DNA from 2 places in the Paenibacillus sp. GYB006 genome. Region 2 is predicted to be linked to the other one. Evidence: predicted binding sites of a transcription regulator. Region 2 holds the regulator's gene; the other holds the start of a gene.
What was found. The regulator Rex, encoded in region 2, represses fermentation and respiration genes when NADH is low (regulators of the CRP and FNR family bind a similar motif). The targets are predictions, from matches to a motif close to TTGTGAAATATTTCACAA.
Positions count from the first base shown of each region.

Region 1: a site for Rex is predicted at 1,520-1,537, ahead of adhE (bifunctional acetaldehyde-CoA/alcohol dehydrogenase). Genes of this name have one in related genera too.

Region 1 is NZ_JARBDA010000007.1:83,198-87,289, reverse strand. It holds gene PV403_RS16640 (hypothetical protein) at 1-525, shown strand, start outside; gene PV403_RS16635 (Crp/Fnr family transcriptional regulator) at 605-1,327, opposite strand; gene adhE (bifunctional acetaldehyde-CoA/alcohol dehydrogenase) at 1,643-4,092, shown strand, end outside.
Region 2 is NZ_JARBDA010000002.1:15,210-19,301, reverse strand. It holds gene PV403_RS05555 (amidohydrolase) at 1-849, opposite strand, end outside; gene PV403_RS05550 (redox-sensing transcriptional repressor Rex) at 836-1,495, opposite strand; gene dinG (ATP-dependent DNA helicase DinG) at 1,529-4,092, opposite strand, start outside.

The DNA.
Region 1 (4,092 bases), on a different contig from region 2:
TATGATGAAGGTATGACGGTTTATGAAGCGCTGGACCGTGTAGCGAATCTATCGAAGGAGTCAAATCAGATTATTTCGGTCGGATCTACTGTACTTGATGATACGTTACAGTGGAAGGTGGAGAAAAACAATAAAGAAATCAGTGCTGATATGTGGGGACAATCCATAAAAGACAAAGATTCACTCAAACTGTCCGTAGTACCTGCGACACCTATAGATATGAGCCAAACGGGTGGATCAGGGGTTACTCTGGAGTTAAGTGGCGGATCAAATAATCCGGAATTACGATTTACAATAGCAAGGCTGTATGATCCCACGCTCACGGTTAGAGATCTACTAATGAGTACAGATTCTGTGCAGTTGTCCGATAATAAGAAGCATCTTCAATCTATAAGTGGTTATACCCCTCGAATATCGGAGAAGTGGATGATGAAGGTGAATAACAAGGAACTTGCTGAACATGGACTTGATATGGTTTTAGATCCAGGTGATGAAGTGCGGATTGAAATCGTAGAGAAAATCTAGTAAAACACAGAATCGCGTAAAGAATGTGTGAAGAATGAAAGAAGCCGATTCCTCTGGGAGGAACCGGCTTCTTTCTATTCTAAATACGGCAAATTTCGATGGGGCATTGTTCACATCTGCAAATTTCACGAAGAGAATTTAGTTCTTTAATGATAATGTAGCCACCTTCATAAGCAAGAGAACCTTTTTTTCGAAGCTCCCCGAGCATTCGGTTTACGCTTTCTCTTGTAGCTCCAATCATGTTAGAGAGGTCAGTGTGCGTCAATTTCTTATTAATGCGAATACTTCCATCGGCTTGTTGCTCACCGTAAGTATTGCCGAGGCGAATCAGTGTAGAACATAGAGCTCCTTGCTTACCATACATCATAAGATCACGGAATTTAGTCTGTGTAATACGGTGGTAAATTCCCATCCATTTCATAAAGTCAATTGCGAAGTCACCGTATAACCCAATTAACAATTCAAGATCAGCGGTTTCAATAATGCCAACTTCACTTTCCTCAAGCGCTTCTGCAGAGAAACTGTGTCGACTTGAGAAGAAGGGATCTGCATGACCTGTCATATCTCCATCTTGATGGATGTACATGATGAGTTCTTTACCTTCATCTGTTGATTTAGTGACTTTAATCCGACCCTTCTTTATATAGAAGAGTTTATCTGCAGTGTCTCCTTCCCAGAAAAGATGAGATCCTTGGGGGAAAGTTCGTTCCTTCATGGAGTCAAAAAGGCGGTTCAAATTTTCCTTGGAAAAACAACTGGTATTTCCTTCGGTCTTTTCTAATACATTTGTATAAGTCATCATGATTTCCCCCTAGCTTTTATCGTAAATAAGTTCCTTAACATGAGAACAGTCATTTGTTAATGTGATTTAAGTCTTTGAATACCTCAAGTATATACTTATGAATATGATTTTTGGGCCTTGAAGAGAGGGAAACTGTGACGAAATTCTAAACTTTGTGATTCATTTCACTACTGAAAGGCGTACCCGTAAACTTTGTGAAGACATTCACAAAATATGTGAAAATAATCACAAACTTTATATTTTTATTATGATACTATGATCTCGTAGAAAGAGAGAAACAAAATATATAGACATTTTGGTAGGAGGATGAATCACATGGCTGTTAATAAAGAAGAAGTAACAAAGGGAGTAACTGCCAAGGATTACATTAATGAAATCGTACTAAAAGGAAAGAAAGCTCTCGAATCATTTATGGAACTAGATCAAGCTGCAATCGACCGCATTGTTCAGGCAATGGCACTTGCAGGTTTAGACAAACACATGCACCTGGCTAAACTCGCTGTAGAAGAAACAGGACGCGGTGTTTATGAAGACAAAATTATTAAAAATATTTTCGCTACAGAATATATCTATAACGGAATTAAATACGATAAAACAGTCGGTGTCATTGAAGACAACGAATTTGAAAACTGCCAAAAGATTGCTGAACCTGTCGGCGTAATTATGGGGATTACACCTGTAACAAATCCGACTTCCACTACGATGTTTAAAGCACTTATTGCTATCAAAACACGTAATCCGATTATTTTTGGTTTCCATCCATCTGCACAAAATTGCAGCCGTGAAGCAGCACGCATCTTAAGAGACGCAGCGATCAAAGAAGGAGCACCAGCAGATTGTATCCAGTGGATTGAAGCACCTTCTATGGAAAAAACAAACGAACTGATGAATCACCCAGATATTGCGCTCATTCTTGCTACAGGCGGCGGTGCTATGGTAAAAGCAGCATATAGCTGTGGTAAACCAGCACTTGGTGTAGGACCTGGTAACGTTCCTTGCTTCATTGAAAAAACAGCTGACCTGAAACAAGCGGTGAATGATCTGATCTTGTCTAAATCTTTTGATAACGGAATGATCTGTGCATCTGAACAAGCTGTCATCATTGAAGAGCCGGTATATAATGAAGTGAAAAAATTGTTAATCGACAATGGATGTTATTTTGTATCTAAAGAAGAAACAGCGAAACTTACAGCAGGAGCTATTATGGCTGACAAATGCGCTGTCAATCCAAAAATTGTAGGACAGTCTGCTGTGAAGATTGCTCAAATGTGTGGAATCCATGTACCAGAAGGAACAAAAATCCTGATTGCAGAAATTGACGGTGTAGGTCCGAAATTCCCGCTTTCCGCAGAAAAACTTAGCCCGGTACTTGCTTGCTACAAAGTAAAAACAGCAGAACAAGGGATTGAACGTGCAGCTGAAATCGTTGCTTTTGGCGGAATGGGTCACTCTTCGGTTATTCATTCCAATAATGATGATGTGATTAATCGTTTTGCAGATCGTCTGCCAACATGCCGTATTCTGGTAAATTCGCCTTCGACGCATGGGGCCATTGGTGATATTTACAATTCTAATATTCCTTCCCTTACCCTCGGCTGCGGATCGTATGGTCGTAACTCGACCTCTTCTAATGTGACAGCAGTCAATCTAATTAACGTAAAAAGGGTGGCGCGGAGAACTGTGAATATGCAATGGTTTAAAGTTCCAAACAAAGTGTACTTTGAAAAAGGTGCTACTCAATATCTTGCCAAAATGCCGGACATTTCCCGTATTCTCATCGTTACTGACCCAATGATGGTAAAACTCGGTTATGTGGAAAAAGTAGAACATTACCTTCGTCAGCGCCGTGTGCCTGTTGCCATTGAAGTATTCTCTGATGTAGAGCCAGATCCATCGACAACAACAGTAGAACGCGGTACGGAGCTAATGAATCAATTCCAACCTGACTGTATTATTGCTCTTGGCGGAGGTTCGCCAATGGATGCTGCTAAAGCAATGTGGCTGTTCTACGAGTACCCAGATACAAGTTTCCACAACTTAAAACAAAAATTCATGGATATTCGTAAACGGATTTACAAATATCCGCGTCTGGGACAAAAAGCACAATTTGTTGCAATCCCAACCACTTCGGGTACGGGTTCTGAAGTTACTTCGTTTGCGGTTATTACCGACAAGAACAATGGCAACACGAAATATCCGCTGGCTGATTATGAGCTTACGCCTGATGTAGCAATTGTAGATCCTGAGTTCGTTTATAGTTTGCCTAAAACAGCAGTTGCTGATACAGGAATGGATGTACTTACCCATGCAATTGAAGCATATGTATCAGTAATGGCGAATGACTATACAGACGGACTTGCAATTAAAGCCATCCAGCTTGTATTTGAATATCTCGAAGCATCTGCACTTACCGGGGATAAACTGGCTAGAGAAAAAATGCATAATGCGTCGACCATTGCAGGTATGGCGTTTGCAAATGCATTCCTTGGAATTAACCATTCCCTTGCCCATAAATGGGGAGGACAGTACCATACTGCTCATGGACGTACGAATGCAATCTTGATGCCGCATGTTATTCGTTATAACGCGAAAAAACCAACAAAATTTGCATCTTTCCCTAAATATGCACACTTTGTAGCTGATCAACGTTATGCTGAAATTGCAAGAATTCTGGGACTCCCTGCAAGCACAACAGAAGAAGGGGTAAACAGCTTAATTCAAGCTATTCGTGATCTGAACAGAAAACTTGGCATCCCAGAATCGTT
Region 2 (4,092 bases):
ACCGCTGGCAAGTTTCAAGTTGCTTCCTGGATTGTGAGCTACAGCAACATTATATTTAGCAAGAATTTCAATTTCTTCGTCAGTTAAATGAACCGCATGCGCCACGAGGGATGGACGTGAGAAGAAGCCCAATTTCTCTAAGTGAGCAACCGGACGGAGCCCATAATCTTTCACGTTCTGTTCTACCTCTGCCTTTGTCTCAGACATGTGTGTATGAAGCGGCAGGTCCAAGTCATGTGCTGCCTGAACAAATTTTTCAATAAACTCAGGACCACATGTGTACGGTGCATGAGGAGACAGCATCGTGGTAATTCTGCCACTCGCTTGTCCGTTCCATTCCTTAGCAAAAGAAGTCGCTTCCGCAAGTTTAGAAGCTCGCAGTTCATCTGAACCGAATCCAATTACACCGCGCATCAGGCTTGCACGTATTCCCGACTCCTCTACTACCTTAGCCACTTGATTCATCTGATCATACATGTCAAGAAAAGCGGTTGTCCCCCCTTTAATCATCTCAAGGATCGACAAGGACGCTCCCCAGTATACATCGTCTGCCGTGAACTTCTCTTCCATTGGCCACATTTTTTCTTGAAGCCAAATTTGGAGTGCAAGATCATCCCCATAACCTCGCAGAAGAGACATTGCAGCGTGACCGTGCGTATTGATTAGACCAGGAATAAAGAGTAGATTATTCCCGTCAAAAACGGTCGTTTCTTCTTCACCCTCAGGGAGTTTCTCGCCTATGTAGACAATCTTATCATTCTCCACAAGCATATAACCTTTAACGATTCGCCATTCTGGATCACTAACTGCAAATTGTCCATTCTTAATAAGCCATTTATGACTTTTCATCTTCTGTTTCTTCCTTTCCTTCTTCGCTTTCCAGATAATAAGCAAGGCTTAATAGATCTGTTGTGAAATCGGCCGTATGAATCCGAATATGCGGCGGAGCTTTAATAATAATCGGTGCAAAATTAAGTATAGCCTCTATACCTGCTTCAACCATGCAATCCGCTACACGCTGAGCTTCAAAATCAGGCACCGTAATGATCCCAATCCGGATATTCCGTTCTTTCACTGTATCCTGTAACTCTTCCATTGGCTGTACCGTAAGTGTATTAATCATCGTTCCAATTTTTTTATCATAGGAGTCAAATACGGCAACAATCTTCATATTGTCTTTTACATAGCGGTTATAGTTAGATAAAGCTTGACCGAGATTACCTGCCCCGACGAGGGCAACATTGATGACTTGATCAATTTTGAGAATTTGACGGATTTTATCAATAAGATAAGCGACGTCATATCCGATTCCCTTCCGTCCAAAATCGCCAAAATAAGCTAAATCTTTACGGATTTGAGCTGGATTTAGATCCAGTTTAAGCCCGAGTTCTTGAGATGATACCGTTGTAACTTCTCTTTTGTATAACTCCTGCAGATAACGCAGATATACGGGCAGCCGACGAACGACTGCCTCTGAAATTTTATCCGACTTCAATGTTAACTCCCCCTTACATCAAAACACAATTTCTTATGTTCCGTCTGTTTCATTATTCGTTTCATGTTCCATCAGCCATTCACTAATCCTTGGAACCATCTTCTCCGTAACCATATGTTCCATTTTTGGACCTGGCAAGGAGTACAAAAAGTACTTTCCATAATAAGATTCAATAACCCTTGTATCGTAAACGATAACGATACCTCTGTCCTGTGCTGTACGAACGAGCCGTCCGAAACCTTGTTTGAACCGGATCACTGCCTGCGGAACAGAAAGTTTCATAAAAGGATTTTTCTTTTCTTTTTCCAAAAGTTCGCTTTTCGCTTCCACCACCGGATGGCTAGGCGGCTGGAAAGGCAGTCGCACGATCGCAAGGCAAGTTAAAGCTTCTCCTGGAATATCTACACCTTCCCAGAAGCTGCTTGTTCCGAGCAAAACAGAAGCCTTAGCCTCTTGGAACCGACGAGTAAGTTTTGTCCGGCTGCCTGTATCTACTCCTTGTCCAAGCACCGTGATGTCACTAGCTGCAAGTGCTTCTTTTAGTGGTTCATGCACTTGTCTCAGCATTCGATAGGATGTAAACAACACTAACATCCTGCCTTTGGTAGCCTTCGCTGTCTCTGCAAGTGAAGTCACAAGCATACTTACAAAGTGATCATCCCCTACACTTCCTTTTACGCTTGGAAAATCGCGTGGAATGACAAGAAGTGCCTGATCCCTATAATTGAATGGCGATGGCAGCAAGGACGTCATAAGCCTGCCCTTTTCCTGCGCTTCCGATAGTCCCAGCTGATCGATCATAAACTGAAATGACTTGTCTACAGATAACGTAGCAGAGGTCAGAATCACACTGTGTTTTTTATCAAAAAACAGTTCCTTCAAATGTGAACTTACATCGACAGGAACTGCGTATAGCTGAAGGGACTTACTTCTAAACTGACCGCTTGCTTCAAGCCAGTATACGGTGCCTGTATCGTCAAGCCGCATAAAGAGTCTCAAATTATCCCTAAGCTCTGCTAAGTCTCTGACAAGACCTGTGATATCCGTAATCAGACTATCTGATGCATAATCGTCTAGTTCTTCTCTCACTTCTCCAAGCAGCTTATCTGCTTTGCGCACCATTTCGCCTACTGTGACATAAAACTGATTTTCATGTTTTGAGATTTTGTCCCATGCTTTTGGCTTCGCCTGCGGCTTCAGTCTTAGTGAAAACTGTCCTGAGTCTCCCGGCGCAGCATCCATTCTCTCTGGTAACAGCTTAAATAACATATCACTCAGTGTATCCCATTCTTCCTTCGCTTCCAGAGCAAATGGGAACAACTCGTCAATAGCTGAAGTCCATTCCACGTATTTCTCATGTCCTGACTGATTGATTTGTTGACGAAGTGCAGGAAATTGACCGTTACGACTATCCTTAAACAGTCTCGTTAGAGTATGGACCACTGAGAAATATTTCATATGCATCCCCAGATGTTTACCAGCTACGTCTTCTAGATGATGAGCTTCATCAATCACTAGATAATCATAACTTGGAAGCAGTTGATGGCTGGCTTTCACATCTGTAAACAGTTTCGAGTGATTGGTAATCACAACATCTGCAATCCCCGCTTCATGACGCGCACGATGATAGAAACATTTTTTGAACCACGGACAGCTCCGTCCTAAACAGGATTCAGATTCGCTTTGCACGGTTTCCCAGAAATCTGTTCCCCGGTGGCTTAAGTTTAGTTCTTCATCATCTCCGGTTTCTGTTTGCGTGAGCCAGACGAGCATCTGAGCAGCAGTAAAAACATCTTCTTTGGGTGTAGCAAATTCTTTATTATTCAGCTTCTGTTCAAACTTACGCAGACAAAGATAATGACCACGACCTTTGAAGATCGCTGCTTTAAAAGGAAAAGGAACGACTTTTGTTAACAGAGGAAGATCACGTTCACGCAATTGTTCCTGCAGGTTTATGGTGTGTGTACTTACCGTAACCTTAGTCTCCTGCTTTACACTTTGGTAAATAGAAGGCAACAAATATCCGAGTGATTTACCTGTTCCTGTTCCCGCCTCAATCAATAAATGCTTGTCCTCATAAAGAGCTTTATTGACTTCGTCAAACATCATATTTTGCGCTTCCCTTTGTTCATAGTTGGGAAGTTTTTCTTTCAAATTCTGTTGAACCTTCTCCATATACTCGCTGAACGACTCATTTTCCAAAGGGTTCGGTGCACGCTCGTCCCGTGGCGGAGCAATCGTAGACCAATCATCAATGGCCAGCGCAAGTTGCCTGTAGTATTTCTGACCATCCAGATCCTGAATCGGCTCGCTTTCCTTCTCTGTCAGCAGTCCATCCAAAAACCAGCCGAAATCACTTTCCTCTGCAGGAAAGAGGTCCGAGAGACGCTGCAGTGTAATCAAAGGTAAGCCTCTCAGTTCGTCAATGCTTTTAAGAAATACATGGGCGGTTGCCAGTGCATCGCTATCCGCTTGGTGCGGTCTGTCATGTTCAAATCCAAATTCAGTTGAAACATAACCCAGCTGGTAAGAGGAAAGCGAAGGAAAACAAACTTTTAAAAGGTCCATCGTATCCAAAATACGGCCTGTAAACGGCA